4 regions of the Rosenbergiella sp. YN46 genome follow, and region 4 is predicted to be linked to each of the others. Evidence: predicted binding sites of a transcription regulator. Region 4 holds the regulator's gene; each other region holds the start of a gene.

Region 1 (7,895 bases), on a different contig from region 4:
CTCTGAAGCGCGCTCGCATCGCCCTACTGTTCTGTCTGCCGGTCATGTCTCTGGGGCTGGAGTGGCTGGATGGCTTCCACGAAGTGCTGATCTATCCCACTCCCTTCGTGGTAGACGACGAATGGGAAGATGAGCTGGGGCTTATTCACAGCCAGCGTCTGGTACAGTCCGGGCAGAGCTGGCAACAGGGGCCGATCGTTTTAAACTGGCTGGATATTCAGGACTCCTTCGACGCTTCCGGATTTAATCTCATCATTCATGAAGTGGCCCATAAGCTCGATATGCGCAACGGCGACCGCCCCAGCGGCGTTCCCCCTATTCCGCTGCGCGAGGTAGCCGCCTGGGAGCACTCTCTGCATGCCGCCATGGATAACATTCAGGAAGAGATCGATCTGGTGGGGGAAAATGCCGCCAGTATCGACTCCTATGCCGCCAGCGACCCGGCTGAATGCTTCGCAGTGCTCTCCGAATACTTCTTTAGCGCTCCGGAACTGTTCGCCCCGCGCTTTCCATCACTGTGGCAGCGCTTCTGCCACTTTTACGGGCAGGATCCTCTGGCCCGTCTGCAGGAGCGCAAATCCGACGGCGGACATGTCCATTAAACCGGCAAACTGATTTTTAATTAGTCAATCAAATCATAAAGTTGGATTTAATGTTGACAGCCAGCAGCGGCCCCATTACTCTACGCCCCGTTCACGCAATTCCTCTGTAGTTCAGTCGGTAGAACGGCGGACTGTTAATCCGTATGTCACTGGTTCGAGTCCAGTCAGAGGAGCCATTTTCAGAAAAGCCCGCTTAAGGCAACTTAAGCGGGCTTTTTGCTTTCTGCTGCATCACGTTTTAGCGACATCATGCGGGAAAATCAGGCTAAATACGATTTGAGCGGCGGGCGGCTGCGGGCGACACTGGGCGCGAACCTCGCCGCCGTGCAGGGTCATAATCGCGCGCACAATCGATAATCCCAGCCCGCTGGCGTGGCTGCTGCGCGCGGCATCTGCGCGATAAAAACGCTCAAACAGCTTTTCCAGGTGCGCCTCGGCAATCGGCGGCCCCTGATTCATCACCTGTACCACCTGGCGGTTTAGCTCTGTGTCGGCGCGTAAAATGATTTGGCTCGCTTCATCGGCGTAGCGTACCGCGTTAGCGACCAGATTACTTAATGCCCGCTGAAACAGCATGGGGTCGGCCCATAGTCGTCCTTCCCCTTCGCAGATCAGTTGAATGCCGCGCTCTTCCGCCAGCCCTTCAAAATAGTCGGCTACGCGCTGCAACTCCTGCGCCATATCCAGGCTGCGGTAATTCAGCGCCGATTGCGCATTACTGGCGCGCGCCAGAAACAGAATATTTTCCACCATGCGCGAAATGCGCTCCAGTTCCTCCATATTGCCGGATAACAGCGTTTCATACTCCTCGACGCTGCGCGGCTGGTACAGCGCCACCTGGCACTGCCCCATTAACGCCCCCACCGGCGTGCGAATCTCGTGAGCCAGATCGGCGGAAAACTGGGTCAGGCGCTGATAGCCTTCGTTGAGTCTATCGAGCATGGCATTAAACGAGACTATCAGCCGTTGTAATTCCTGCGGCGCGTCCTGCTCGCTTAGGCGAGTCGCCAGGGTACTGGGGGTGATAACCGCCGCCTCGGCGGCCATACGCCTTAATGGCCGTAGCTCGCGACGCATCACCCAGTAGCCCAATAGCGCAATTGCCAGAAAGGCCGTCGCCACCGCCGCTATGACACGCCACAGATAACGCGCCAGCATTTTCTGCTCGTTCACCATCACATGCGCGACGGAAATTTGCAGTACCCTGCCATCCTCCAGCTTCACCAGCCCAGACGCCACCCGTAACGGCACTCCCTGCCGGGTTTTCCCGGTTCGTACCGCGTTCAGCAGCTGCGGGCGATCGCTCGGCGTTGGCGTCACCGGCGGTAGTTGAATCCTGGAGGGATTGACGTTAATTAACGGCTCCTGCCCCTGAATCCGAAAAATTAACACGTCCTGCTCGTTGCCCAGCATATTTTCGAACATCCCGGTATTCGCCACCAGCCTGTCCAGCGGGAAGCGCTTGCCCAGCACATTCCGGTAATATTCTATTCGCCCGGTCACCTGCAGATCGCTACGATAAATCATCTCCTGGCGCATGGCGTTATACAGGTAGCCGCCAGCAGCGCTCACCACCAGCGCTGCGACCAGGGCGAACAGGATAGCGCTGCGCAGCGTCAGCGACGTGGCCTGCCAGCGCCGGGCCAGCAAACTCATGAACGCACCTCACAGACGTAGCCTATCCCGCGCACGGTATGAATGAGTTTGATATCAAACGGCCGGTCAATTTTGGCGCGCAGTCGCTTAATCGCCACATCCACTACGTTAGTGTCGCTGTCGAAATTCATATCCCATACCTGCGAAGCGATCATGGTGCGCGACAGCACCTCTCCTTCACGCCGAACCAGCAGATGCAGTAACATAAACTCTTTATTGGTCAGCGGAATCACCGTGTCCTGGCGGGTCACTTTGCGCCGCAGCACATCAATATGCAGATCGGCCAGAGTATAGCGATCGGATTCCCGCACCGTTCCACGACGCAGCAGCGTCCGTAGCCGCAGCACCAGCTCGGTAAACGAGAAAGGTTTGACCAGATAATCGTCGGCGCCCAGTTCAAGGCCGTGAATGCGATCCTGCACCTCATCGCGCGCGGTCAGAAACAGAACCGGCACATCGCTTTTCTTGCGCAAAACGTCAATAATCTGCCAGCCATCAAGCCCGGGCAGCATCACATCCAGCACAATCGCATCATAACGATACTCCAGCGCCCGGAATAAGCCGTCGGTACCGTCACGCGCCAGATCGACGCCATATCCAGCTTCTGTTAGCCCCTTCTTCAGGTAATTACCTGTCCCGGTATCATCTTCCACGACTAATATGCGCATTCTCGCCACCTCATTACTTTCGCAAACAGAGTAACAGTTTCCGCAGCGCCGTTTGATGACATTAATGTCATCAAACAGACATGGTGCTGTCCCAATCGTTCAGCCATGCTTAATCTGCAAACGACTACAGGAGGATTTATGCATACACGACATCGTCTCGCCGGTTTACTGCTGTCCACCCTGATGCTGTGCAGCGGCATCGCCGCCGCGCAGGCGCAGGGAAAGGCCATTGCGCCGCTGCGCGGCACCATCGATAAGGTTTCTGACGCCCAACTGCAACTGACCGACCGCAAAGGGGAAAAGGTCGACGTCAAACTGAACGACAAAACCCAGGTGTTCAGCGTTTCTAAGGGCTCGCCCGCGGATATCAAGCCAGACAGTTTTATCGGCACCGCCGCCGTTCCTCAGCCTGACGGCAGCCTGAAAGCGCTTGAGGTACACGTATTCGCCGCCAGCCTGCGCGGAACGGGCGAAGGCCACTCTCCCTGGGAATCCGCCGACGGCAAAATCAATACCATGACCAACGGCACGATTGGCAAGCTGGTGAACGCCAATGGTCGCACGCTGACCGTTAATTACGGTGACCAGCAAAAAAATGTCATCGTGCCGGACGATACGCCGATTGTGACCATCGATCCCGGCGATCGCAGCCTGTTGAAGCCCGGTACTCATATCGTCCTGTTCTCTGCCGCCGATGATGCAGGCGAGCGCGTCGCCACCCGCATTTCCGCTGGCAAAGACGGTACCGTACCGCCAATGTAATCCGGGAGGACGACATGAAAACCAACGCGTCGCGACCAGTGCATCGCTGGCCAGTCAGGCTTACCCACTGGGTCAATCTGTTCGCCATGGTCTGCATGTTTATGAGCGGTTGGGAAATCTACAACGCTTCACCGCTGTTCGACTTTCGCTTCCCCCCGGCGGTGACGCTGGGCGGCTGGCTGGGCGGCGCGATTGGCTGGCATCTGGCGGTAATGTGGCTGCTGGTATTCAACGCCCTGTGCTATCTGCTGTGGAGTCTGTTTAGCGGCCACCTGCGCCACGACCTGCTGCCGCTGCGCCTGGCAGCGCTGCGCCAGGATATCTGGCTGACATTAACGCTGCGGCTGCGCCATCGTCACGGCCAGTACAACGCGATTCAAAAGCTAATGTACCTGGGCGTACTGGCGCCTGGCCTGCTAGTGGTACTTTCCGGGCTGGCCATCTGGAAACCGGTACAGCTGTACTGGCTGGTAGCCGCCTTTGGCGGTTTTGATACCGCACGCTACGTCCACTTTTTCGCCATGGCAGGTATTGGGCTTTTTGTCGTCATCCATCTGTTGATGGTGATTATCGTGCCCTCCACCCTGTGGGCCATGCTGTCAGGAGGCAAACGTGAAGGATAAAACTCAACCCCGCCGCGCCCCCACACTGGAGCCGGATCAGAAAAAACAGCTGGTGAATCTACAACGGCGGTTACTACTGCGCTCCGGCCTGACGCTGGGTGGCGTGGCGATGCTAACCGGATGCGATATGCAGAGCGGCGATCGGGTCGACAAAGTGCTGTGGGCCATGTCGCGCTGGAACGACAGGGTTCAGTCCTGGCTGTTCAGCGGCCAGCGCCTGGCCCAGACTTACCGCCCGGATCAGATTACCGACCCCTTTCCGTTCAACGCCTTTTACCCGGAATACAATACGCCGGAAGTGGATCTGCTCGACTATCGACTGGAAGTCTCCGGCAAGGTCGAGAAAAAAGCGCCGTGGACGCTGGAACAGTTACAGCGCCTGCCGCAGCAAAGCCAGATAACCCGGCTGATCTGCATTGAAGGCTGGAGCGCCATCGGTCAATGGGGCGGCGTGCCGCTGAAGCTGTTTCTGCAACATATCGGCGCCGATCTTAACGCGCGTTACGTCGGCTTTAAGTGCGCAGACCGTTACTACTCCAGCATTGATATGGCCACCGCGCTGCATCCGCAAACCATACTGGCGCTGGATTTTGCCGGTAAACCACTCCCTGCGGAATACGGTTATCCATTACGGTTACGGGTGCCGACCAAGCTGGGGTTCAAAAACGCCAAACACATCGCCGCTATTTTCGTCAGCGATACTAATCCCGGCGGTTACTGGGAAGATCAGGGCTACAACTGGTTTAGCGGTATTTAACCCCTTAAGTAGAGGTAGCCTGTAGCGCGCCTTTACGCTTCAAAGTTAACTATTAATTAAAAACAAGCCTTTTTCCCTCTGAAAGTTTAGCGACACTTAACCACCTATTAAGTTGTCGCTTCTTTTTTCCCTTCGTATTCTTAGCCCCGACCCACCGCCAGCGCTGCCGGGTCGTCCGCCTTTATCAGGATCCGCTGCGGCGCGGCATCTCCAGTTACTACGCCGGCGACTATCCCCGGGCCGCAGCCACCTTTGCGCAGACCGCCGCCCACAATCGTTCCCTGGCTTGCCAATAGCTACGCGAAACCAAAAGCCAGGCAAAAGGCGCTGGACAGCTACGATCGGGCATTGAGTCTGGATTCGGAGTATCGCCCGGCAAGGAGAAAATACTACAGGCGGGAGAGCGTACTCCCTGGCCTATGCTGGCAGGCCTGCTGTTGTGTCTGGCGCCGCTAGCGGGCGGAATATACCTGATACGCCAGCGGCCAGGACTCTGGATTGTCAGGCTGAATATTCGCTGGCAGCGATTCTGGCAAGTCCGGCCCCTTCCCGGACTGGCGCCGGTCGGCAGGGTCAATAAACATGCTGACCGCCATCAAAATGCGATCTTTTCACCCCGCCAGATGCGACAACGCATCGGCTGAGCTAAATAACCGCTAATATGAACTTAACTAATTTCGCTACCCAATGAGAAACGCCAATAATGTCCGCACCCATTTCCGAATTTAAATTCGACTTTAATCAGCTTAAGGCGCTACACGCCATTATTAGTACCGGTACGGTGGCCGGCGCCGCTAAACTGCTTGGCGTTTCATCCAGCGCCGTTAGCCAGAATATGACCCGCCTGAAAACGGTACTGGAAGATCCGCTATTTTACCGCAGCGGCCAGCGGCTTAAACCGACGGCACTGGCACTGCAACTGGACGAACAGTTCCGGCCGTTAATCACCGAACTGGGTAATATCCTGACCAGCAATCCGCAAAACCCGGCGCCGGAAACGGCCTATACCTATAAAATCATCAGCAGCGAGCTGCTTGAATATATGATGGTACTGCCCTTCGCGACTCAATTACCGGCATCAGGATCGCGCCTGATGATGCTGCCAGAGTTAGCCAACAGCGAAGAGAACCTGATAAGCCTGCGCAACCGGGCGGCCGATATACTGCTGACGCTGGAGCCGGCTACCGAAAGTTCGTTTGTCACCGAACGTATTTTTAGTACGCCGCTGGTGGTGGTGAGCCGTATAAATCACCCCGGAATGACCCAATTCACCTCGCTGGATCAGATTCAGGAGATGTCATTTGTAGAGCGCGCCGGTATGAGTTCGCCGCTTAAATATGCCCACTATCTGGCCACGCCCTGGGGACATGAAAAAATCACGATCGACTTTACCCTTCAGTCCATCACTAATCGTCTGACCCTGGTATCTCAAACCGATCTGATTATCCTGAGTCCGGAAGTCATTGCCCGTCAGTTCTCGGAACATATTCCTGTTCAGATTCATCCTTTCAGCGATCAGGATATTCGCCCGGTACATGCCTACTGCGTCTATCTCAAATCACGGCGCAACGATACGGTCATCAAGAAATTGCGTGAAAGCTTTATGGCGACGGCAAATGCGCTCTCTCTGGCGCCGGAATAAAAAAACGGCGCTATCATGGCGCCGCCTTTAATCATGCCGGGATGAATCAACAGTTAGCGTTCTGGAAGTTTTCCGCCAACTGGCGACCGACATCACTCATTTCAAAAATGCCCATAAAGCCGGCATTTTTATCGCCATCCTTAATATAGATATTCTGATAACTAAGGCCGCGATCGCGCATTATCAGGCGATCGTTGCGCTGTAGCGGATAATTAATAGAGCGCAGCACCGAATAGTGTTCTCCGATGCTCACGACGTACAGAGGGCAGCTATCGACCGCCTTCACGACCGAAACAGTATCGGTCGTCGCCCGTGCGTATACCACGGGCAGCAGCAAAATGGCGGAAATAAAAGAAACCGTCATCAGAGCCCGTACAGACACATAACGCGAAGAGGCTTTCATGTTTCACCTGCCGGTATTTTATTGGAAAAGAGACCAGAGATACTGAAAAACGGACAACAAGGATATCGGTTAAGAATTGTGGCAGCGGCATATCGGCCACTCAACTTAATAGCGGGTTCAGCCAAGCTAAATCTGATAGTCCGGCGTGTAATCGTCCACGTTCAGCGCCCGCGCTTTAATTTCCTCCAGCGACAGGGAAGGATTACACAGAGCGATAAAACGCCAGATATAATTACGCTGCAGCTGGCCCCGGCGAACCCCAAGCCAGACCGTATTGGCCCCGAACAGATGACGAATGTCGCGTCGCACCAACTGTTCAGCGCAGTCGTCACTATCGGCCAGTTCCGCCACCAGCCCAACACCAAGCCCCAGCGCCACATAGGTACGAATCACGTCCGAATCCTGGGCGCTGAGCACCACATCCGGCGTTAGCCCCTGGCGGGAAAAAGCGTCATCGATACGCGACCGGCCGGTCACGCCCTGACGATAGGTAATCAGCGGCCATCGGGCAATAGACTCAAGGGTAAGCGGCATCTCATGGCACAGCGGATGTTCCCGGGGCAGCAGCAGACTGTGGTGCCAGCGCAGCCAGGAGAAGGCCGTCAACGCCGGATCGTGGTTCAGCCGTTCGCTGGCAATACCGATATCCGCCGCGCCGCTGTGCAGCAGCGCGCAAATTTCCTCCGGCGCCCCCTGAATCAGCGCCAGTCGTACGCCGGGATAAAATTCGCGGAACTGCTTAATCACCGCAGGCAGGCTATAACGTGCCTGAGTATGGGTGG
Region 2 (7,895 bases), on a different contig from region 4:
CTTCAGAAACTGTCTCGTCAGCACGTCAGCAGCGTGGTTATCGATCTGCGCTCGAACGGTGGCGGCGCCCTGACGGAGGCGGTATCGCTTTCCGGACTCTTCATTCCGAGCGGGCCGGTGGTGCAGGTGCGCGACAATAACGGCAAGGTGCGTGAAGATAGCGACACAGACGGCGTAGTCTATTACAAAGGGCCGCTGGTGGTGCTGGTCGACCGCTTTAGCGCTTCGGCCTCCGAGATTTTCGCGGCGGCGATGCAGGATTATGGTCGGGCGCTGATCGTCGGTGAACCGACCTTTGGCAAGGGCACCGTACAGCAGTATCGCTCGCTCAACCGTATCTACGATCAGATGCTGCGTCCGGAATGGCCGGCGCTGGGTTCGGTGCAGTACACCATTCAGAAGTTCTATCGAATTAATGGCGGCAGTACCCAGCGTAAAGGGGTCACTCCGGATATTCCTATGCCGACTGCCAGCCAGGATACGGAGACCGGCGAGAAATTCGAGGATAACGCGCTGCCCTGGGATAGCATTAAACCGGCGACCTGGGTACAGGCGGGAGATCTGAAAGGATTTGAACCCGAATTGCTGAAACTGCATCAGCAGCGGATCGCTAAAGATCCGGAGTTCCAGTTCATTATGAAGGATATCGAGCGCTACAACGCGATGAAGGCGAAACGCAACATCATCTCTCTGAACTACGCCCAGCGTGAAAAAGAGAACGATGAAGAAGAGGCGACCCGTCTGATGCGCGTTAACGATCGCCTGAAGCGAGAAGGTAAGCCGCTGCTGAAGAAAATCGACGATCTTCCCAAAAATTACCAGGAGCCGGATCCTTATCTTGACGAGACGGTTCATATCGCCAGCGATCTGGCGAAAATGGAACAGGTGCGGCCGGCTCAGCAGCCCGAAAGCGCACAATAATCCCTCAACAGGCACAAAGTTTTGTGCCTGTTTTTTTAGCCTTTCTCTGTATTGCGTTAGCTAAATGCTACAAAATGTAAAGATATGTCTTTTTCGTCACCTGACGGCCTCCGATCGTTGAAAATAACGCTTTCGCACCTCACGATGTGAGGAATCGCGTAGTGCGTTTTGTTTAAACGAGGTTAAAAAAATTATGATGCGAATCGCGCTTTTCCTGCTGACCAACCTTGCTGTGATGGTCGTCTTCGGGATTGTGCTAAGCCTGACAGGGATTCAGTCCAGTAGCGTTACCGGTCTGTTGATTATGGCGCTGCTGTTTGGCTTTGGCGGTTCTATCGTGTCGCTGATGATGTCCAAATGGATGGCGCTGCGCTCGGTAGGTGGGGAAGTGATTGAACAGCCGCGTAACGAGACGGAACGCTGGCTGCTGGAAACCGTAAGCCGTCAGGCGCAGCAGGTGGGGATCGCCATGCCGCAGGTGGCTATCTATCATGCGCCGGATATCAATGCGTTCGCTACCGGCGCCCGTCGCGACGCCTCCCTGGTCGCGGTCAGCACGGGGTTGCTGCAAAACATGAATCAGGATGAAGCCGAAGCGGTTATTGCCCACGAAATCAGCCACGTGGCGAATGGCGATATGGTGACGATGACGCTGATCCAGGGGGTAGTGAACACCTTCGTAATCTTTGTCTCACGTATTATCGCGCAGCTGGCTGCCGGCTTCCTGAGCGGCAACCGCGATGAAGGCGAAAGCTCCAACGGCAACCCGATGATCTACTTCGCGGTTTCTATGGTGCTGGAACTGGTATTTGGCATCCTCGCCAGTATTATTACCATGTGGTTCTCGCGCTACCGGGAGTTTCACGCCGACGCCGGATCCGCGAAGCTGGTGGGCCGTGAGAAGATGATTGCAGCCCTGCAGCGTCTGAAGACCAGCTACGAGCCGCAGGAAGCCAGCAGTATGATGGCATTCTGCATCAACGGTAAGGGTAAGTCCTTCAGCGAACTGTTTATGAGCCACCCGCCGCTCGATAAGCGTATCGAAGCGCTGCGTAGCGGAGAGTACCTGAAGTAATTTGGGGAATAATAAAAAAGCGCCGAATGGCGCTTTTTTTAGGTTCATCGCGGATTAGCATGAAGATGAGGTTAGCGTGGTTAGCTCATTTTCTGGGTGAATATACCGCGCAGGAGAAAATTCCGTTTACTTTAAGGTGAGCTTGCTTATGCTGTTTGCGGGGCTGGGGGATTGGGCTTTACATGCGCTGCCAGCTGGCCCGTTCAGCGGTGATGAATCAACTGAGAAGCAGAAACTCAAAGTGAACGGAACAGCCCACCATATCGTCTTGTTCTGCTGGTTTTTTGCTTCCATTTTTAAATATTCCACGCTAAAGCACGATAAACCTTTTTACGCCCGGTAGCGGGGTTGTCGCAGGCGCAGGCTGCTGATGATCGCAGCAATGCAGGCAAAGCTCGCCGCCAGCCAGAGGGCGGACTGCGTACCGCTATCGTGGAAAAAATTAAACATCAGCGCTACCAGCGCGGCCCCGATACTCTGCCCGGTCAGGCGCGCAGTGCCCAGCATCCCGCTGGCGCTACCGCTGCGGTTATGCGGAGCGCTGGAGATTAGCGTATGGTTATTGGGCGACTGGAAGAGGGCGAAGCCAGCGCCGCACAGGGCCATACGCCAGATGATGTCCATATCGCCAGGAGTATCCGTGAGTAGCGCCAGCGCTGCCAGACCTGCGGTAAACAGCAAGAGCCCCAGAGCGCCTAACAGCCCGGCGTGAACATGTTCGATCAGCCGCCCGGCTATGGGCGCTACCAGCATGGTGGCGATGGGCCACGGCGTCAGCAGCAATCCGGTTTCTACTTCGCTGCGGCCCAGCTCCCCCTGCATCCAGAACGGTAGCGCGACCAGCGCCAGCATTTGGGCGATAAATGAACAGATGGAGGTGGCCATCGATAGCGAAAATATCGGAATACGTAGCAGATCCACCGGCAGTAGCGGTACTTCCAGACGCAGCTGGCGGCGCACGAACAGCGTGCCGATAATCAACAACGCGATAAACTCCGCGGCCACCAGCAGCGGCGATTGTCCCTGGGCAAAGCCGCTCAGCGCGCCAATCAGCAGGCCGAAGGTCAGGGCGTTCATGAGCGCGCTGGTCAGGTCGAAACGCTGATGCTGTTTTTCAGTATTGGCGGGCAACCAGCGCAATGCCAGAATCAGGCCTGAGACCCCGATGGGGAGGTTAATCAGGAACAGCCAGTGCCAGGTGGCGACTGACAGAATCGCGGCGGCGACCGTAGGGCCAGCTGCGGCGGAGACCGCTACAATTAGTGCGTTAATAGCGAGCCCACGCCCCAACCGGGCGCGTGGATAGATCAGGCGAATCAGCGCCGTATTCACGCTCATCAGTGCCGCGGCGCTCAACCCCTGGAGTACCCGTGCCACAATTAGCCACTCCAGGGAAGGGGAAAGGGCGCACATCAGCGACGTCAGGCTGAACAGCGCCAGCCCGTAACGGTAGATACGCCGGTAGCCGACCATATCACCCAAAAAAGAGAATGACAGCAGCGCGACCATAATGGCCATTTGATAGGCGTTAACCACCCAGATGGTGCTGGCCGGGCTGGCCTGAAGCTCCTGAGACAGCGTCGGCAGGGCAACATTGGCGATTGCCCCATCAAGCACTGACATCATAATGCCCAGAGCAATGGTGATAATGGCGCCGTAGCGCTGGGGCAGCGGCATGCCGTCTGCGGGAGTTTTTTCCATAAAATGACGAATCAGTGGCAAAAGTTTAATAAAGAGACCAGTTTATCACTGAAGGTTCTGGTGCATGTCGCAGATTTGTAACGAAACAGGCCGGGATCGATTGCGGATCGCGAAGGGGCCAATTATACTAAAAACCAGTTCTGATTTTTATAAAACAAGTTGCGCCGAGGTGATGAATGGCAGTTGCAGATTTGGATAAACAGCCGGATTCGGTCTCTTCCGTCCTGAAGGTGTTCGGTATTCTTCAGGCGTTGGGAGAAGAGCGCGAGATAGGGATAACCGAGCTGTCGCAGCGCGTAATGATGTCGAAAAGTACGGTATACCGCTTTTTACAGACCATGAAATCGCTCGGTTATGTCGCTCAGGAAGGGGAATCTGAAAAATACTCCCTGACCCTGAAGCTTTTTGAACTGGGCGCCCGTTCGCTGCAGAATGTCGATCTGATTCGTAGTGCCGATATTCAGATGCGCGAACTGTCGCGTCAGACGAAGGAAACCATCCATCTTGGCGCGCTGGATGAAGACAGTATCGTCTACATCCACAAGATAGATTCGATGTATAACCTGCGTATGTATTCGCGCATTGGCCGCCGCAATCCGCTGCACAGTACCGCTATCGGGAAGGTGCTACTGGCCTGGCGTGACCGCGATGAGGTGAAGGAAATTCTCTCTCAGATAGAATATACCCGCAGCACTTCCCGCACTATCGGCAGCGCTGAAGAGCTGCTTCCGGTACTGGATAGCGTTAAAGAGGTGGGTTACGGCGAAGATAACGAAGAGCAGGAAGAAGGACTGCGCTGCATTGCGGTGCCGGTATTCGACCGTTTCGGCGTGGTGATTGCTGGTCTGAGTATTTCGTTCCCGACCCTGCGCTTTTCAGAGGAAAAGCTGCATGAATATGTGGCGATGCTGCATCGCGCCGCGCGCAATATCTCGGAGCAGATGGGCTATCACGACTATCCGTTCTGATGAATACGGCCCCGCGTTGTGCGGGGCCGTATTCACTTATTTACCGTCGTCGACTGCATCGCCGGTTTTACGCAGCACCGGGCAGTCCGTAATACCAATAATACCGCTGTCGGTATGAACATACTGAACGGTTTGCGTACTGCGGGCGGTCAGATACTTACACTGCAGCCCCAGCCCTGCAGCATTCTCCTTGCTGCCGATAAGCACCCCATAGCCGCTCAGTAATAAGCCAATCCAGATGAGCGCCAGCACAATAATGATACGAATCAGGATGCGCATTATTCCCTCTTATTTGATATTGATATGCAAAACCAGGTTAAATCAGCAGGCAGCGCTTAACAATCTGATGATTCCTAAAGGAAACGCTGAATGAGTGAAGTTTGGTTTAACCTGCGGATGCCAGGATAATAGCATACCATGCCCAATAACGATGGAGTCGCTGTGAGAAAATACTGGTGGATTATCCTGATAGTCGTCCTTATCGCCTGCCTGCTGATGTGGACTCAGATGTTGAACGCTATGTGCGATCAGGATGAACCATTCTTCAACGGTATTTGCGTCGTGAATAAATTTATTCCCTGGTAGCCGCCGCAGGCGCTCACCCGGGTGGTGTCCCGGACGGACCCGCGGTAGAATTCGGGTTTGTTTGAGGTGGTTAAATGAATGAATTCATGAATACGTTAAACGTGACGTCGCTGGCGGTTTCCGGACTGATACTGGTCGTTGGCCTGGTGGTGTGGTTTTTTGTGAATCGCGCGAGCGTGAGGGCCAGTGAGCAGGTCGCGCTGCTGGAAGCGATGCTTGAGCAGCAGAAACGTCAGAACGCGCTGTTGCGTCGCCTGTGTGAGGCCAGCGAACCAGAAAAGGAAGTGCCGGCGCTGGTTTCGGACGATAGCGATGAGGAGCTGGTGCGACTGGTCGCGGAGCGCTGAATCTGCTATATCATCCAGAGGCTGATTCCGCGGAGGCCCGATGCCCTGGAAAAACCCCTGGTATGATCCCCAACTGGCGCACCACCTTCCCGATGGTTTTCGTAATATCGAGCCGGGTCGGCGACAGCCCGGCGATTTAAAGCGCTGGCGCAAAATGCGGCGTGAGCAGGGCCTGCCCAGGCCTCCCGCAGAAGGCTATCCCGGCTTTATCGCCCGCTGGTGGCAATATGCCGAAATTCAGGGCGATAGCGACGCCGTCTGGTGGCTGGGACATGCCACGCTATTGCTGCGCCTTAATGGCCGCTATTTGTTGACCGATCCTGTCTTCTCTCTGCGCGCTTCTCCACTTCGCTTTTGGGGGCCTCAACGCCGGACGCCGTTGGCCCTTAAGCCGGATGATTTGCCGCATCTCGATGCGGTACTGATTTCTCATAACCATTATGATCATCTGGACTGCGCCAGCATCCGATCGCTGCATCGCCGCTTTCCGAATGTCGTCTTCTTCGTTCCCGTGGGGCTGGGAACCTGGTTTCGGCGCCGGGGGATCCGTCGGGTTGTCGAGCGCGACTGGTGGCAGAGCCATGAGTTGAATGGTATTACGCTGACTGCCGTGCCGGCGCGCCACTGGAGCATGCGTACTCCCTGGGATCGCAATCGCTCGCTGTGGTGTGGCTGGGTGGCAGAGAGCGCCGACCGACGCTTCTGGTTCAGCGGCGATACCGGCTACAGCGAACTGCTGTTGGAGATCCCGCAGCGCCTTGGGGTACTGGATGGCGCGGCGATCCCCGTTGGCGCCTATGAGCCGCGCTGGTTTATGCGCTATCACCATATGGGCCCTCAGGATGCCGTGGCGCTGTGGCAGGCGATTGGGCGGCCTATTGCTATTCCTGTACACTGGGGCGTTTTTGAGCTGGCGGACGAGTCGCTGGATGCGCCACCGCGAGAATTGCGCGCGGCGCTTAGCGCAGCAGGGGAGGAGGAAGAGGCGGATTTCCGCCCGCTGCGCATTGGTCAGTATTTGACGCTCGAGCGGAAATAAAGAAGTGTTATTGTATGACGATCCTGTGATTATTTTATTTCAGTATTATCTCAGCGATGACTTATGGTGTTTTATATTGCGGTGCAGACCTTGCACGATTTTGATGCACTGTCATTAAAGCGTCATTATTCTGGTGCAATATATTGTTGAACTGCTCAAATTTTATTATCTACAGCAAACTGGCGAATCCGAATGTTCGCAGCTAAACTTAACTCGCGGTCGTTCGACCATTACTTTCTGTTATATGTTTACCGAAAAAGATATAACCAAAAAAGCGAGGCGGCACGACTTTTTGAGTGTTCGTCTGGACGAGCGGAAGTGTTTGAGCTATGGTGAAAAAGTCGTGACGAAGCGGGGCTTAAGGCCTTGTTCTGCGCGGTAGGGTACTGCAGCTTTTGCGCATGCAGGTGCATAATTTAGGCGCTGTTTATCTGGTGAATATCTGAATCTGTGCGGCAGATCGTGACACGCTTAAAAATGGCTTGCCATCGGAAACGTTGTGTGTGATAACACGATGGGTTAAACGAGGTATAGTTCTGTTTATGTGTGGCATGTTAAGTCAAAGAAGTCCTGAGTAAACACGATGACGTTGAATACCGCTTCTCTGCCGAACCTTATATTAGTGCCTCAAGCAGTAATGTCTCAGTTTTATCTAAAGTTGCGCCTGCGGGCGAAGAAAACAATTTAAGGAATTTGTAAATGGCAAAGATCAAAGGTCAAGTTAAGTGGTTCAACGAGTCTAAAGGCTTTGGTTTCATCACCCCGGCTGACGGCAGCAAAGATGTGTTCGTACACTTCTCCGCTATTCAGGGCAACGGGTTCAAAACGCTGGCCGAAGGCCAGAACGTTGAATTTGAAATTCAGGACGGCCAGAAGGGCCCGGCAGCCGTTAACGTGGTCGCCATCTGATAATCTGCCGCAGCCGATATCAGGTTGCCGATGAATGATGCCCCGTTGCCCCTTTTATTGGGCGCGGGGTTTTTTGTTGTCCGCGTTAACCCTCTCACCGGTTATCCCATAGCCGCTTTATTCCTGCCAAAACAGTATGGTTTTTCAGAGTGTTACTAAACCTGCCCTCTGGTTGTTTTCTGTTGCAAAGCGCCAGGCGCTGTTAGCATTTTGTGACGTTATCCAGGATTAATGTCGGGTTTAATCAGGCTACCAACCGGTTAACCTCAAAGGAGAGGATGTGAAAAAATTGCGCGGCGCGACGAGCCTGAACTTTGTCCACTGGCGTTACGGGCTGCTCTGCATCGCCA
Region 3 (7,895 bases), on a different contig from region 4:
TATTGCCGACGTGGCGGGCAAACTGGTACCGGTGATGACGGTCGGTTACTTCGGCGCCGGAATTATCGTACTGGCGCTGAATGCTTCCGCCATTCCGGCGGCGTTCGAGCTGATTATTAAATCCGCCTTTACGCCGGTGGCCGCCCAGGGCGGTTTTGCCGGGGCGGCAGTATGGGCCGCCATTCGCTTCGGGGTCGCGCGCGGCGTTTTTTCCAACGAAGCGGGGCTGGGCAGCGCGCCTATCGCTCACGCGGCAGCAAAAACCCAGAATCCAATTCGTCAGGGGCTGATCGCCATGCTGGGTACCTTTATTGATACCATTATCGTCTGCTCGGTCACCGGACTGACCATTATCATCAGCGGTCAGTGGCTGAGCGGCGAAACGGGAGCAACGCTCACATCGGTCGCGTTCTCCAGCGCTATTCCCGGTGGTAACTACATTGTGGCTATAGCGCTGGCAATCTTTGCTTTCACCACCATTCTGGGCTGGAGTTTTTATGGTGAAAAATGTATCCAGTTTCTTGCCGGGCCTAAATCGATCGTTCCATTTCGTATTGCCTGGATCATCGCTTTGCCTGTAGGTGCCACTCAGTCGCTGGACTTTGTCTGGCTGCTTGCCGATACCCTGAACGCCATGATGGCCATTCCCAATTTAATTGCGCTGGCCTTTCTGAGCCCGGTCGTGTACCGCCTGACCCGGGATCATATCCGTGATGTTAACGCCGCCGTTATCTGAGGCACGTTCCCTCTCCAGGGAGAGGATTACAGACGGCTCCGGCGCTCTGTTTCTGAATTAATAAAGGCCGCCAGAAGGCGGCCTTCATTATCAGGTGCCAATAATTCCACCATCTTCCCGTGTTATCACCACGGTGGCCGAACGGGGCCGCCCGTTGGGTTCGGCATCCGGCCAGCTGGAAACCGCCTGGGGGTTCTTCGGGTCAGAGACATCACCACCTTCGCCCGGGTGCTGGATATTGATAAATAGCGTGCGGTTATCCGGCGTAAAAGCAATACCGGTAATTTCGCAGCCCCGGGGGCCGGTCAGGAAACGGCGGTATTCGTTAGTGCCGGGCACCGTGGCTACCATCTGGTTGTTGCCCATGCCGGTATAGGCCTTCTGATTAATGGTGGACGATGACACATCGGTCTGGATCCATAGTACGCCGCGATTATCGAAAGAGAGACCATCCGGACTGCCGAAGGCCGCTCCCTGCATACTGCCTTTGGCGCTTTGATCGTCAGTGTCGGTACGGCCTGCCAGCACCAGAATATCCCACTGGAAGCGGGTAGAGGCCGGTGAGTCGTCGGCTTCGCTCCAGTGTATAATATGACCAAATAAATTCTTCGCCCGGGGATTGGCGGCATCGACCGGTGCTTTACCTTTATCGCCGCGTTCGCTGTTGTTGGTCAGCGTGCAGTAGACGCTGGCGTTATGATAAGGATCGACGGCAATCCACTCCGGACGATCCATTTTAGTGGCCCCCAGTTGATCAGCCGCCAGTCGGGTTTTGATTAGCACCTCAGCCTGGCTGAAAAAACCATTGTCGGCATCAAGACCGTTTTTTCCGTGCACCAGCGGTAGCCATTCGCCGCTGCCATCGTCGTTAAAACGAGCCACGTACAGGGTGCCGGACTCAAGGAGGCGCAGGTTGGATTCGCGATTTTCCGGCTCGTAACGACCGTCGGAAACAAACTTATAGATATATTCAAACTTCTGATCGTCCCCCATATAAACGACGACGCGCCCGTCGTCCGCCAGCGTCACAGTGGCACCTTCATGCTTAAAACGCCCCAGCGCGCTATGCTTGCGCGGGATGGAGTTCGGGTCATAGGGGTCGATTTCCACCACCCAGCCAAAACGATTGGGCTCGTTGGGCGTTTTATCGACGTTGAAGCGCTCATCCACCTCATTCCAGCGGTAGGATTCATCGCTGTCGCTGATACCGTAGCGCTGCTCCAGCGTATTCCGCGTGCTACGCTTCACAAAAATATCCGACCAGTTCTCTTCACAGGTCAGGTAAGTTCCCCATGGCGTATGCCCGCAGGAACAGTTCTGCATGGTACCCAGCACCGTCTCGCCCGCCGGATCGGCGGCGGTTTTCATCAGCGCATGATGGCGCACCGGGCCGGAAAGCTGCATTGGCGTTCCGACCGTGATACGACGGGCATATTCGGAAGGGCGAACCACCGTCCAGCCATCCGCACGCTTTTGAACCTCGATAATCGAAACCCCCATGGCATTCTGCCCCTTGCGGGCTTTGTCCAGCCGCCAGTCGGCCATACCATCCGGAAACAGCAGGCCGTTATCGATGTATTCGTGGTTCATCGCCAGCAAGCCATGTTCGACGTTATCAGAACCACGAGGCAGGCTGAACCAGGCCATACCGTCATGGTGCATGCCTGCCTGAGCTGCCTGTTCAGCGGTACTATTGGTGGCATCGGATTTAAAGCTCGGCATATTGTTGTGCAGGCCTACCGGATCTCCCCAGCGGTAAAAGGGGCGGGCGATATAGCCTTCGGGCACAATGACCCGATCCTCCGAAGAGACCGGAATACTGGAAAAACCCAGCGAGACCGCGCGGGCGACCCGACTTTTCGCATTTGCGTATTGCGGTGTCAGTAATGACGGCAGGGCTACGGCGGCGCCGGCAACCATACCCATCTGTAAAAAGCGACGTCGCGAAAAACTGGCGCTGACAACCTGGGAAAAAGCACGATTATCGCTATGGTTGCTAATCTCTTCCCGGTGCTCTTGTTTAAATACGGCGGTTAAAGGTCTGCTCATTATGGCTTCCTGTCTCAGTGACTTGACCAGCAAGCAGTGTAAGAGCCATTTATTACAGTTTTATAACATTACATCTTGTGGTTGCATTAATTGCCGTATACCGGAATGATCCAGGCGCTGCTGGCTGTAACACCTTAACAACAAAAAAGGGCATTATGATGATAACAATGCGACTTATCGCTGCCGGGCTGACGCTGTGCTGCGCGTTCAGCGCGATGGCTCAACAGCGTGACAGCGCGATTGACGATGCGGTAAAACCGGTAATGGCTAAATATCAGCTACCGGGCATGGCGATTGCGGTGCTGCGCGACGGCAAAACCCGTTTCTATAACTACGGTGTGGCTTCGAAGCAAAGCCAGGCGCCGGTCAGTGAAAATACGCTGTTTGAGATAGGCTCCCTGAGCAAGACATTTACCGCTACTCTGGCCAGTTATGCAGTAGAGCAGGGAAAGATGAAGTGGCGCGACCCGGTCAGCCACCGAATGCCGGAACTAAAGAATGGCGCCTTAGACCAGGTCACGCTGCTCAACCTGGCGACCCATACTTCCGGTCTGCCGCTATTTGTGCCGGACAGCGTGCAGAATACCCCGCAACTGATGGCCTGGTATAAAGCCTGGCGGCTACCTTCGCCCCCAGGTTCCCGCCGGGTTTACTCTAACCTCGGCATTGGGCTGTTGGGAATGATCAGCGCCCGGCAACTGGATCTGCCCTTTAAAACAGCCATGGAAAAGCGCCTGCTACCAGCCATGGGGATGCACCATACCTGGATAGAAGTACCACCGAACAAGATGGGGGACTACGCTCAGGGATATAACAAAAAAGACCAGCCGGTCAGGGTGACGCCAGGGCCGCTGGATGCCGAATCTTACGGCCTGAAATCCAGTTCTGCCGATCTGATCCGCTGGCTGGCTATCAACATGGGCGAGCAGAAGGTGGATAGCGACTGGCAGACAGCGATTTCTGCTACCCATCAGGGCTATTTTCATACCCGGGACTTCACCCAGGCCATGATGTGGGAATATTATCCCTGGCCTGTGAGTGAACAAAGGCTGGTGGCAGGTAACAGCGGCAGCCGGATTATGAATGGAATGCGCACCAGCGCCATCATGCCGCCCCAGATTGCCAGCGGCAGTACCTGGTACAATAAGACCGGCTCCACCAACGGTTTTTCCACCTATGCGGTGTTTATCCCGGCGGAAAAGACTGCCGTAATTATGCTGGCCAATAAGTGGTTCCCTAATGACGACCGGGTGCGGCTGGTAAGGGACATTATCGGCAAATTAACCGATAAGTAAATCCAGGCGAGGGGGGGAAGGCCCCCTCAAATGAAACTGAACGGGGTTTTAGCTTCAGTTAAGCAAATAAGTTACATCTAACACTTTATAGATAACATTGATTATACATATTCCCCCTGAGTGTTACTATTTGGTTAACAAAACGGCACCATCATCGCCCACTGCGCGTCAATTCAGACACTGATACCAGGGTTATTTGCTCCCGTCGAAGGAAATAAACCGTGACCTTTACTGCGATTACCTGAGCGCGGTGTGGAATGCTGTAAATCATAAAATGTGGATTCAGGAGTGCATATGAATAATAAAAAACGCGCCGTGCCTGGCGTACGTCCTTATGACGGCCCGGCGGGAGGATGGGGGGCATTAAAGGCGACGGCCATTGCAGTGCGTACGCAGATGGACGCTTTCAATGCCCCGGCTACCCTGATGCGAACCAATCAACCGGACGGTTTTGACTGCCCGGGTTGCGCCTGGCCCGATAAAGAGCATAAATCCACATTTCAGTTCTGTGAAAATGGCGCCAAGGCGGTGACCTGGGAAGCCACCAGTAAGCGCGTCACGCCGGAGTTTCTGGCCGCTAATACCGTCACAGAGCTGTTGAGTAAAAGCGATTTTGAACTGGAAGGTTATGGTCGACTAACCCATCCGTTAGTTTACGATCGCGCCAGCGATACCCTGCGGCCGCTTCCCTGGGAGGAAGCATTCCGGCGTATCGGCGAAAACCTGCGCGATATGGCGCCGGATCAGGTGGAGTTTTACACCTCTGGTCGGGCATCGAATGAAGCGGCATACCTGTTTCAGCTGTTCGCCCGGGAACTGGGCACCAATAACTTTCCGGACTGCTCCAATATGTGTCACGAGTCGACCAGCGTCGGGCTGCCGCAGTCGATCGGCATTGGTAAGGGAACGGTATCACTGGAAGATTTTGACGATACCGAGCTGGTGATCTCGATTGGCCATAATCCCGGCACTAACCACCCGCGCATGATGGGCACTCTGCATGAACTGGCGCGTCGCGGCGTTCCGGTGATCGTCTTTAATCCGCTGCGCGAGCGGGCGCTGGAGCGTTTCGCCGATCCCCAGGACGTTATCGAGATGGCGACGCTACGCTCTACCAATATCGCCACCACTTACTATCAGGTGAAGGCCGGGGGGGATGCCGCAGCGCTGAAGGGCATTGGCAAAGCGCTATTGGCCATGGAGGAAGCGCAGGGCGGCATCCTGGATCGCCAGTTTATCGATGAGCACACGCAGGGGTTCGAGGCCTTTGCCGACGATCTGCGCCAGACCCGCTGGACAGAGATCGAACGTGAATCCGGCCTGGAGCGTCAGGAACTTGAACAGGTTGCCGTGCTCTATGCCCGCTCTCGCGCCACCATCATCACCTATGGGATGGGGATCACCCAGCATAATAAGGGGACTTCCAACGTGCGCTTGATTGCCGATCTGTTGCTGATGCGTGGCAATATCGGCAAGGCAGGAGCCGGGATCTGCCCTCTGCGCGGCCATTCCAACGTGCAGGGCAACCGTACCGTGGGCATTACCGAAAAACCGGGGGCCGAATTTCTGGCTAACCTGCAGCGGGTATTTGGCTTTACGCCGCCGCAGCGCCACGGTCACGACGCGGTAAAAGCGCTACAGGCGATGATCGACGGCGAGGCGAGGGCGCTAATCTGCCTTGGGGGTAACTTCGCGGTGGCGATGCCCGACCGCACACGCGCCTTTCCCGCCATGCAGAAGTTGGATCTGAGCGTACATATAGGCACCAAACTGAACCGTTCCCATCTGCTGGTGGCGAAACAGACCTTTATTCTGCCGTGCCTGGGGCGCACCGAACTGGATATTCAGCAGAGCGGCCGTCAGTCGATTACCGTTGAGGATTCCATGTCGATGGTACATGCCTCTGCGGGTAAACTACGACCGGCTTCTGAACTGCTGCGCTCCGAGCCAGCCATTGTGGCCGGCATGGCCCAGGCCACGCTCCGGGAAACCCGGGTGGACTGGATGGAGCTGGTAGCCGACTACGACAAAATCCGCGATCTGATCGAGCAGACCATTCCCGGTTTTGAGCGCTACAACGAACGCATTCGTCGCCCTGGCGGATTTCGTATGCCGCTGCCGCCAACTCGTCGGGTCTGGCCGACCCCCACCGGCAAAGCGATGTTTTCCGTGTTTAACGGAGTGCATGAAAATGTCCAGGTTGAAGGCGGCGACGTGCTGCGGATGATTACGCTGCGCAGCCACGATCAATACAACACCACCATTTACGCTATGGATGACCGCTATCGCGGCATCTTTGGCCGCCGTGATGTGCTGTTTATGAATGAGCAGGATATGGCGGAACTGCGTCTGGAACACGGCGACAGGGTGGATATCCATACCGCATTGCCCGGCAGCGATATGCGGCTGGAAGATATCACCGTGGTGGCCTATACCATCGCCCGTGGTTCGGTCGGCGCTTATTATCCGGAGGCAAACGTGCTGGTGCCTCTGGACTATATCGACAGTGAAAGCGGTACGCCTTCCTATAAGTCGGTTCCGGTAAGAGTCACGCTGCGATCAAAAGAGATCCTGGCGAATGATCCTGTCCGCTAACCTTCTTTATATGAATTATCGCCAGTGTTAGCAGCCACTAACACTGGCGGTTCGCTTGAATTTACCCACTGCCGAATGTAACATTTAAATAACATTTTGATGTAACAGGTTCGCCTGTATCAGCGACGTCACACGACGAAGCGAGTTAATTCATGGACATAAAACAGCTTAAGTATCTGATTGCGCTAGATAACATTCGCCATTTTGGCCAGGCTGCCGCCGCCTGCCACATCACGCAACCCACACTTTCCATGCGGATCCGCAGCCTGGAAGAGGAGCTGGGGCTGGTGCTGATCAAACGCGGGCATCGCTTTGAAGGCTTTACGCCGGAGGGAGAACGCATTCTGGCATGGGCGAGGGCGCTGCTGGCGGCGCATGACGGACTGGAGGCCGAAGCGGCCATCTGTCGCGGCCAGATGGTTGGCCAGCTACGGCTGGGCATGGTACCGCTGGCCAGCATGAACCCCATGCGGCTGATCGCACCGCTGGCCGAGAAATATCCGGAACTGGAATTCAGCCTGCTGTCGCAGACCTCCGAGCAGGTTATTGATGGCGTCGGTCGCAATCAGCTGGATCTGGGCATCTGCTATCTGCAACATGTCGATGAAGAATGCTTCGACATTATTCCACTTATGCCAACCCATATGGGATTATTGCACGATCTGCGCCATTTCCGCTTTGAAAACCGCCCGGACTGGCCAACGCTGGCCACGCTGCCGCTGGGCTTTCTGACCAAAGGCATGTATTACCGCGAATCGATCGACATAAGCTTTAAAGGCCATGGGCTAACGCCCAGGTATGTCTTCGAGAGCGATTCGACGTTTCAGATTATCCAGGCGGTACAGGCCGGTATCTGCTGCGCCATTGTGCCGCTGCATAACGGGCTGGAATCCCTGAGCGATAACCTGGGCATTATTCCCATTACCGAGCCGGAAGTGGATTCGATGCTGGGACTGATTATGCGCCGCCAGCCGCCACTCTCATCGCTTGCTGAACGCTGCTTTGCCGATGCGAAAGAGATTTTCGGCGAAGAGCCGACATCGCCCTGACAATGATACTCCCGCCGTGAAGGCGCAATCGGCAACGGTAATTTCTACAGCTTCACAGGGTACTCGATCGTCGAAGGGGGGTGGAGGTATACAGATTGCCTTCGCTATCGATCGCCATCTTTTTTCAGCGAATAACGTGCAGGAGTCGTACCTGTATGCTGTCGAAAAAAC
Region 4 (7,895 bases):
GCATCGATTTGGTGAAACGATCGTAGTCCAGCCCGGAAAGTTGTTCCTGAAGCTCCAGTTTGTCTTTGACCTTGTCCGCCAGAATTTCGCCGCTGTCACAGCGCGCCAGCTCTACTCTGGGAGCCTGGAGCTTGCCGTCCGCCTGGCCTCTGGCCCGGTTCTGGCTCCAGAAAGCGCGATATGCTACGCCCCGGACTTCAAATTCCACCTCGGCCAGACAGTCGGCGCAGTCCCGGGTCATCAGCTCGTTCTGGCTCTGGGAGATGCCGCTCAGGCGCGGCGTTTTGTGATATAACGCCAGGCAGATGGCGTCCAGTAGGGTGGTTTTCCCGGCACCGGTCGGCCCGGTAATGGCAAACAGGCCGTTACTGACGAAGGGTTCGGCGCTGAAATCAATCTTCCATTCGCCGCGCAGCGAGTTCAGGTTGCGCAGGCGCAGGGTTAAAATTTTCATGCTTCATCCTCCTGATGCAGGGTTTCCAGAGTCTGGGCGAACAGCAGCCGCAGCTGCGTTTCCCGCTCGGGATCCAGCCCTTCCTGCGCCAGGCGGCGGCTAAAGACATCGTCTACGCTCAGCTCGCTCAGGGTCTCTTTGTGTTGATTGTCGATAGCCCGCTGACGCTGTTCGCGGCTGCGGCGAATCAGCACCACTTCCAGCGGCAAATCTTCCGTCAACTGGCGAATGTGGCGCTGCATATCATGCAGGTATTCGTCGCTGGTCACTTCAATGTCCAGCCAGGTGATTGGCTGTTTGGGGGCGTCGCGCCAGGCCTCAAGCTGCTGTTCTATCTGCGCCAGCGAGCCTTTTATCAGCGCCAGCGGCTGGGTGACGGGAACCGGAAGTGCTTCGATTTCGCTCAGGGCGGCGTCCTCAAAACTGACCAGGCTGACACTCTTCTCTTTGCCCGTTTCGTCAAAACTCAGGGCGATGGGAGAACCGCTGTAGCGTATATGCGCCATGCCGCCTACGCTCTGGGGGCGGTGGATGTGGCCCAGGGCGATATAATCGGCCGGAGGAAAGTTCCGGGCCGGAAAAGCATCCAGAGTGCCGATATAGATATCGCGCACCGAATCGCTGGCGGTTACGCCGACGGTGGTCAGATGGCCGGTGGCGATGATGGGGAGGCTGCGCTGACCGCGCAGCGATAGCGCCGCATTATAAAGGCACTGATAGTGCTGGCTGATGGCCTCCAGCAGCGAGAGCTGCTTGTCGTGACCATCTTGACCCGCCTGGCTTTGTAGCAGATCCCGCGGTCGTAAAAAGGGAATGGGGCACAAAATGGCGCCGACGGAGCCATCGCGGCGCGTCATCTCCAGCGGTTTATCGCCAGGCGTTGCCACCACGCAGGTATTCAGGCAGGCCAGTAACTCCCGGGATTCATTCAGGGTCGCGACCGAGTCGTGGTTACCCGCCAGAATATAGAGTGCGCAGCCGGTCTGCTGCAATTTGACCACGAAGCGGTTATACAGCTCGCGAGCGTAGCTGGGCGGCGAGCCGGTATCGAAAATATCACCCGCCACAATAATGGCGTCCGCCTGACGATGTTCAGCCTGCTCCAGCAGCCAGTCGAGAAATGCCTGATGTTCGGCAGCCCGGCTTTTGGTATAGAAATTCTGGCCGAGGTGCCAGTCAGAGGTGTGAATGATCCGCATAATTCCCTTCATCCTTCAAGCTACAGGTGCGTTGGCGACGTTCGCTTATTCTGGTCACATAGCTTATCTATGCTCCCGGGGATACGCTATCTTGCCGCCTTCCTGTAACGCGAATGATTTTGGGGCATTTCGGTTCCGGTGGCAAAAAAGCGCGAGGGGGATTATAAACAACCTGGGAGCCTGCGCGCCTCTTCTGTGACGGCATCCGGGAATGAGCGCGTCATTAAAGGGCTGTGTTTTTCATAAATCTGTCATAAAAGTGACGCATAATGGCGCGCATTACAAAATGGCAACCCGAACCCTCGCGACGAGGGCAAGAAAAAATCAGACAGGGCGAATGATGGCGCGACGTATTCTGGTGGTAGAAGATGAGGCTCCAATCCGTGAAATGGTCTGTTTCGTGCTTGAGCAGAATGGTTTCCTGCCGCTTGAAGCGGAAGATTACGATGCCGCTGTGGCACGGCTTAACGAACCCTGGCCTGATTTGATCCTGCTGGACTGGATGTTGCCCGGCGGCTCCGGACTTCAGTTGATTAAGCATCTGAAGCGCCAGCCGATGACCCGGGACATACCGGTGGTGATGCTGACTGCCCGGGGCGAAGAGGAAGACCGGGTGCGTGGGCTGGAAACCGGCGCTGACGATTATATGACCAAACCCTTCTCACCTAAAGAGCTGGTGGCGCGAATTAAAGCGGTAATGCGGCGCATCTCTCCCATGGCGGTAGAGGAGCCTATCGAAATTGAAGGGTTAAGCCTCGATCCCACTTCTCATCGGGTGATGAACGGCGAGCGTCCGCTCGATATGGGCCCCACCGAATTTAAGCTTCTGCACTTTTTTATGACGCATCCCGAACGGGTATACAGCCGCGAACAGCTTCTGAACCAGGTCTGGGGCACTAATGTTTACGTCGAAGACCGGACGGTGGATGTTCATATCCGTCGCCTGCGTAAGGTGCTGGAAAGCAGCGGCCACGATCGCATGGTGCAGACGGTACGTGGTACCGGCTATCGTTTTTCTACCCGTTATTAACCGGTTATTCAGGAGTAAGGCTTTTGCTGGAACGGCTGTCGTGGAAAAGGCTGGCGCTTGAGCTGGCGCTGTGCTGCCTGCCGGCGCTGCTGCTTGGCGCTTTGATGGGGCACCTGCCGTGGTTTTTACTGGCCGCTGTCACGGGGCTTCTGATTTGGCACTTTCATAATCTGCTGCGGCTCTCCTGGTGGCTGTGGGTGGATCGCAGCATGACACCGCCGCCGGGGCGAGGCAGTTGGGAGCCTTTGCTCTATGGCCTGCATCAGATGCAGATGCGCAACAAGAAGCGGCGCAAGGAGTTAGGGAATCTGATCAAACGCTTTCGCAGCGGCGCCGAATCGTTGCCGGATGCGGTGGTGCTGACCACCGAAGAGGGCACCATCTTCTGGTGTAACGGGCTGGCGCAGCAGTTGCTTAATCTGCGCTGGCCAGATGATAACGGCCAGAACATTTTGAACCTGCTGCGCTATCCGGAGTTCAGCCATTATCTGAAACAGCGTGATTTTTCCCGACCGCTGAATCTGGTGCTGAACAGTGGCCGCCATCTGGAGTTTCGGGTGATGCCCTATAGCGATAGCCAGTGGCTGATGGTAGCCAGGGATGTGACCCAGATGCATCAACTGGAAGGGGCTCGTCGTAACTTTTTCGCCAACGTCAGCCACGAACTGCGCACGCCGCTGACCGTGCTTCAGGGCTATCTGGAGATGCTGCGCGACAGCGAACCGGATGGCGCGTTGCGTGATAAGGCGCTGTTGACCATGGAAGAACAGACCCAGCGGATGAGCAGTCTGGTACAGCAATTGCTGACGCTGTCACGCATTGAAGCATCGCCCTCCCTGGATCTGAGTGAAAGCGTGGATATCCCGGATATGCTGCGCCAGGTGGAGCAGGCCGCCCGCTCGCTGGGGCCGGAACACCACTTCACTTTCGATGTGGATGCGCAACTTAAGGTGCGGGGCAATGGCGAACAGTTACGCAGCGCCGTCTCGAACCTGGTCTATAACGCCATCAATCATACGCCTGCCGGGTCTAATATTGCAGTGTGCTGGCAGCGTACTCCGCTGGGGGCGCGCTTTAGCGTCAGCGACGATGGCCCGGGGATAGCGGCCCATCATCTGCCGCGCCTGACGGAGCGCTTCTATCGGGTGGATAAGGCCCGATCGCGTCAGAGCGGCGGTAGCGGCCTGGGACTGGCCATTGTTAAACACGCCCTGAGCCATCATGATACCCGGCTGGAGATAGAAAGCGTTCCCGGGCAGGGCTGCTGCTTTTCGTTTCAGATTCCCGCGCGATTGCTCGTTGAACCCAGACATTAACGCACGAAGGGGGAATTTTCCCGGTAGCGCAGGAAAAGGCCCCGGCGGCTGTTCGCTTTTTATTCGAATGATAAACCGGACTAAAGTTGAAGGATTGGTGTATATCTCTGGTTGTAATTATATATTTGGCATATTGCTCTGGTTTTGGGATCGCTTCTTGCCTTCAAACGCTATAAGCGTTTTAATTGGCCCCCATTATCGTCAGACTGACCAGAATTGCGTGGTATATCGATAAACAATTCTTCGCCGCGCTTGTTGAGAAGTGTTTCTCACTGTCATTTTCTGATAAGACCGCTTTTTCACCACCTGGTCGTGGTGGAAAAATTTGCTGAAATCAACACCACATCCACAGGCAACCCGAATTTATGACCCATCGTTTAACTTCGCGTGACATCATCGCTCTGGGCTTTATGACCTTTGCGCTGTTCGTTGGCGCGGGCAACATCATCTTTCCGCCCATGGTGGGCTTACAGGCCGGCGAGCACGTCTGGTGGGCCTCTTTTGGCTTTCTGATAACCGCCGTTGGTCTGCCGGTAATGACCGTTGTGGCGCTGGCCCGGGTCGGTGGCGGGGTGGATAGCCTTAGCTCCCCCATTGGCCGTCGCGCCGGCGTTCTGCTGGCCACCGTCTGTTATCTGGCAGTGGGGCCGCTGTTCGCCACGCCGCGTACCGCGACCGTCTCCTTTGAGGTCGGCATCGCGCCGCTGACTGGTGATGGCGCCATGCCGCTTCTGATCTACAGCCTGATCTACTTTGCGCTGGTGATCATCGTGTCGCTCTATCCGGGCAAGCTGCTGGATACCGTGGGCCATTTCCTGGCGCCGCTGAAGATTCTGGCGCTGATCGTTCTGGCGATAGCGGCAGTGGTGTGGCCGGCTGGCGGCATCAGTACCGCGACCGAGGCTTACCAGAATGCGCCGTTCTCGAACGGCTTTGTGAACGGCTATCTGACAATGGATACGCTGGGCGCCATGGTGTTTGGTATCGTTATCGTGAACGCGGCTCGTTCCCGCGGCGTAACGGAAGCGAAACTGCTGACCCGTTACACCATCTGGGCTGGGCTGATTGCCGGTGTTGGCCTGACGCTGCTTTACCTGGCCCTGTTCCGTCTGGGATCCGACAGCATGGCGCTGGTAGACCAGTCCGCTAACGGTGCCGCCATCCTGCATGCCTATGTTCAGCACACCTTCGGCGGTTTCGGCAGCTTCCTGCTGGCAGTGCTGATTTTCCTGGCCTGTCTGGTCACTGCGGTTGGTCTGACCTGCGCCTGCGCTGAGTTCTTCGCTCAGTATCTGCCGTTTTCGTATCGCACGCTGGTCTTTATTCTTGGCCTGTTCTCCATGGTTATCTCTAACCTTGGGTTGAGCCATCTGATTCAGATCTCCATCCCTGTGTTGACGTTGATCTACCCCCCCTGTATCGTTCTGGTCGTGCTGAGCTTCACCCGCTCGCTGTGGCACAGCTCCACCCGGGTCATTGCGCCGGCTATGCTGGTCAGCCTGGTGTTTGGAATTATGGATGGGCTAAAAGCCTCTACGCTTGCCTGGCAGCCTGAGTGGGTGACACACCTGCCGCTGGCCAGTCAGGGACTGGCGTGGCTGCTGCCGACAGTGGCAGTGCTGGTTATTTGTGCCATTTGGGATCGCGTGGCAGGACGCCCGACGACGTCTGCTGTGCAGTAACCAGAAAGGTTTGTTGTTAACCACGGGCTTAGCCCCGTGGTTTTTTATTTTAGTGGATTGGTTCAATGGAAAAAAATAAGCTCAAACGTGGCCTGAGTACCCGGCATATACGCTTTATGGCGTTAGGGTCGGCGATCGGCACCGGATTGTTCTATGGTTCGGCCGATGCCATCCGAATGGCGGGGCCGAGCGTACTGCTGGCCTATATTATCGGCGGCGTGGTGGCTTATATCATCATGCGCGCATTGGGTGAGATGTCGGTTCATAACCCGTCGGCCAGCTCCTTTTCCCGCTATGCCCAGGAGAACCTGGGGCCGCTTGCCGGTTATATCACCGGCTGGACCTACTGCTTTGAGATCCTGATAGTGGCGATTGCCGACGTAACGGCATTTGGTATCTATATGGGGGTCTGGTTCCCGACGGTGCCGCACTGGATTTGGGTATTGAGCGTGGTGTTGCTGATTTGCGCCATTAACCTGATGAGCGTGAAGGTGTTCGGCGAGCTGGAGTTCTGGTTTTCTTTCTTCAAGGTTGCCACCATTATTGTGATGATCGTAGCCGGTTTCGGCATCATCATCTGGGGGATTGGCAATAGCGGCCAGCCGACCGGCATTCATAATCTGTGGACCAATGGCGGCTTCTTCGCCAACGGCTGGCTGGGGATGGTTATGTCGCTGCAGATGGTGATGTTCGCTTACGGCGGGATAGAGATTATCGGCATCACCGCAGGCGAAGCGAAAGATCCGGCGAAGTCGATTCCCCGGGCCATTAATTCTGTGCCGATGCGTATTCTGGTGTTCTATGTCGGAACGCTGTTCGTGATTATGTCCATTTATCCCTGGAACCAGGTGGGCACCAACGGCAGCCCCTTTGTCCTGACCTTCCAGCATATGGGTATCGCCTTTGCCGCCAGTATCCTGAACTTCGTGGTGCTGACCGCCTCTCTGTCGGCGATTAACAGCGATGTGTTCGGTGTAGGCCGTATGCTGCACGGTATGGCGGAGCAGGGCAGCGCGCCGAAGATATTCGCGAAAACTTCGCGCAACGGAATTCCCTGGGTAACGGTGGTGGTGATGACGGTGGCGCTGCTGGTGGCGGCGTACCTTAACTACATCATGCCGGAGAACGTGTTCCTGGTCATTGCTTCGCTGGCGACCTTCGCGACCGTCTGGGTGTGGATTATGATTCTGCTGTCGCAGATAGCCTTCCGCCGCCGACTGCCCGCCGACGAAGTTAAGGCTTTGAAGTTTAAAGTGCCTGGTGGAGTCCCTACCACGCTGGTGGGTCTGGTGTTCCTGGCCTTTATCATTGCGTTGATTGGCTATCATCCGGAAACCCGCATCTCGCTGTATGTCGGTTTCGCCTGGATTCTGCTGCTGCTGGTTGGCTGGTGGGTTAAAGGACGCCGCAGTAAATAATCTCTGATCTGGCCGCCAAAACCGGGCGGCCGGACTCCTCCTCTTGTCTCCTCCCCCGAATCTTTTTGTAGTGATGAGCTATCACCGTTTTCCTTATGGCAAGGTGAGGCCAATTTCTGATACGGGGAATTCATCATGTTACAGGCCTGGCATTTGCCGGTCGCGCCCTTTGTGGCCGTCCGGGAGCAGAAAATGACGATTACGCTGTGGCTGGCGGGAGATGCGCTGCCGCAGCGCGTGATGCTGCGCACCGAAATTGATAACGAAGAGACGCCGTTGAAAATGACCCGCCTGGCGCAGGAGCCTCGTCCTGGCGTTGCCGCGTGGCGTGCGACGATCGATTTGAGTCGTGGACAACCGCGTCGCCGTTACTGCTTTAAGCTGCTGTGGGCCGAGCGCCAGCGGTGGTTTGCGCCGCTGGGCTTTAGTGATTTTCCGCCGCCTCGCCTGGAAATGTTTGCCGTGGATGAGCCGAATCATGGCCCTGACTGGGTGGCCGATCAGATCTTCTATCAAATATTCCCGGATCGCTTCGCCCGTAGCGCCCGACGCAAACCGGAACAGGATCGGATATATTGGCATCATGCGGCAAACGGCGAGATTGTGCGCCGCGAATGGCATGAGCCATTAACGGCAGAGGCGGGAGGATCCACTTTTTACGGCGGCGATCTGGACGGAATCAGCGAAAAACTGCCCTGGCTGAAAGCGCTGGGGGTGACGGCGCTGTACCTGAATCCGGTGTTTGTGGCGCCCAGCGTACATAAATACGATACCGAAGATTATCGCCGCGTCGATC

The links. Region 4 encodes PhoB, which activates phosphate uptake and scavenging genes when phosphate is short. Its sites were predicted from a motif close to CTGTCATAAAACTGNCNNAT; they were not measured.
Region 1: V3W49_RS02040 (heavy metal response regulator transcription factor) is a predicted target of PhoB. The motif match lies at 2,991-3,010, and genes of this name have one in related genera.
Region 2: kdgR (DNA-binding transcriptional regulator KdgR) is a predicted target of PhoB. The motif match lies at 3,762-3,781, and genes of this name have one in related genera.
Region 3: V3W49_RS06960 (PhoX family protein) is a predicted target of PhoB. The motif match lies at 2,835-2,854, and genes of this name have one in related genera.

The regions. Positions count from the first base shown of each region.
Region 1 is NZ_JAZHEE010000002.1:82,170-90,064, reverse strand. It holds gene mtfA (DgsA anti-repressor MtfA) at 1-602, shown strand, start outside; tRNA gene V3W49_RS02050 (tRNA-Asn) at 703-778, shown strand; gene V3W49_RS02045 (heavy metal sensor histidine kinase) at 834-2,258, opposite strand; gene V3W49_RS02040 (heavy metal response regulator transcription factor) at 2,255-2,926, opposite strand; gene V3W49_RS02035 (hypothetical protein) at 3,065-3,688, shown strand; gene V3W49_RS02030 (cytochrome b/b6 domain-containing protein) at 3,703-4,311, shown strand; gene V3W49_RS02025 (molybdopterin-dependent oxidoreductase) at 4,301-5,068, shown strand; gene V3W49_RS02020 (hypothetical protein) at 5,209-5,340, opposite strand; gene V3W49_RS02015 (LysR family transcriptional regulator) at 5,772-6,710, shown strand; gene V3W49_RS02010 (hypothetical protein) at 6,757-7,113, opposite strand; gene cbl (HTH-type transcriptional regulator Cbl) at 7,240-7,895, opposite strand, start outside.
Region 2 is NZ_JAZHEE010000002.1:230,899-238,793, forward strand. It holds gene prc (carboxy terminal-processing peptidase) at 1-921, shown strand, start outside; gene htpX (protease HtpX) at 1,115-1,996, shown strand; gene V3W49_RS02805 (hypothetical protein) at 2,145-2,339, shown strand; gene V3W49_RS02810 (MFS transporter) at 2,327-3,697, opposite strand; gene kdgR (DNA-binding transcriptional regulator KdgR) at 3,874-4,665, shown strand; gene V3W49_RS02820 (YobH family protein) at 4,702-4,944, opposite strand; gene mgrB (PhoP/PhoQ regulatory lipoprotein MgrB) at 5,107-5,250, shown strand; gene V3W49_RS02830 (YebO family protein) at 5,325-5,597, shown strand; gene V3W49_RS02835 (MBL fold metallo-hydrolase) at 5,638-6,636, shown strand; partial or broken gene V3W49_RS02840 (DUF2627 domain-containing protein) at 7,179-7,324, shown strand; gene cspE (transcription antiterminator/RNA stability regulator CspE) at 7,336-7,545, shown strand; gene ftsI (peptidoglycan glycosyltransferase FtsI) at 7,826-7,895, shown strand, end outside.
Region 3 is NZ_JAZHEE010000005.1:172,044-179,938, forward strand. It holds gene V3W49_RS06955 (alanine/glycine:cation symporter family protein) at 1-736, shown strand, start outside; gene V3W49_RS06960 (PhoX family protein) at 827-2,785, opposite strand; gene ampC (class C beta-lactamase) at 2,944-4,080, shown strand; gene V3W49_RS06970 (FdhF/YdeP family oxidoreductase) at 4,375-6,675, shown strand; gene V3W49_RS06975 (LysR family transcriptional regulator) at 6,828-7,724, shown strand; gene V3W49_RS06980 (AraC family transcriptional regulator) at 7,829-7,895, opposite strand, start outside.
Region 4 is NZ_JAZHEE010000013.1:49,945-57,839, reverse strand. It holds gene sbcC (exonuclease subunit SbcC) at 1-454, opposite strand, end outside; gene sbcD (exonuclease subunit SbcD) at 451-1,653, opposite strand; gene phoB (phosphate response regulator transcription factor PhoB) at 1,994-2,683, shown strand; gene phoR (phosphate regulon sensor histidine kinase PhoR) at 2,707-3,999, shown strand; gene brnQ (branched-chain amino acid transporter carrier protein BrnQ) at 4,365-5,681, shown strand; gene proY (proline-specific permease ProY) at 5,747-7,099, shown strand; gene malZ (maltodextrin glucosidase) at 7,235-7,895, shown strand, end outside.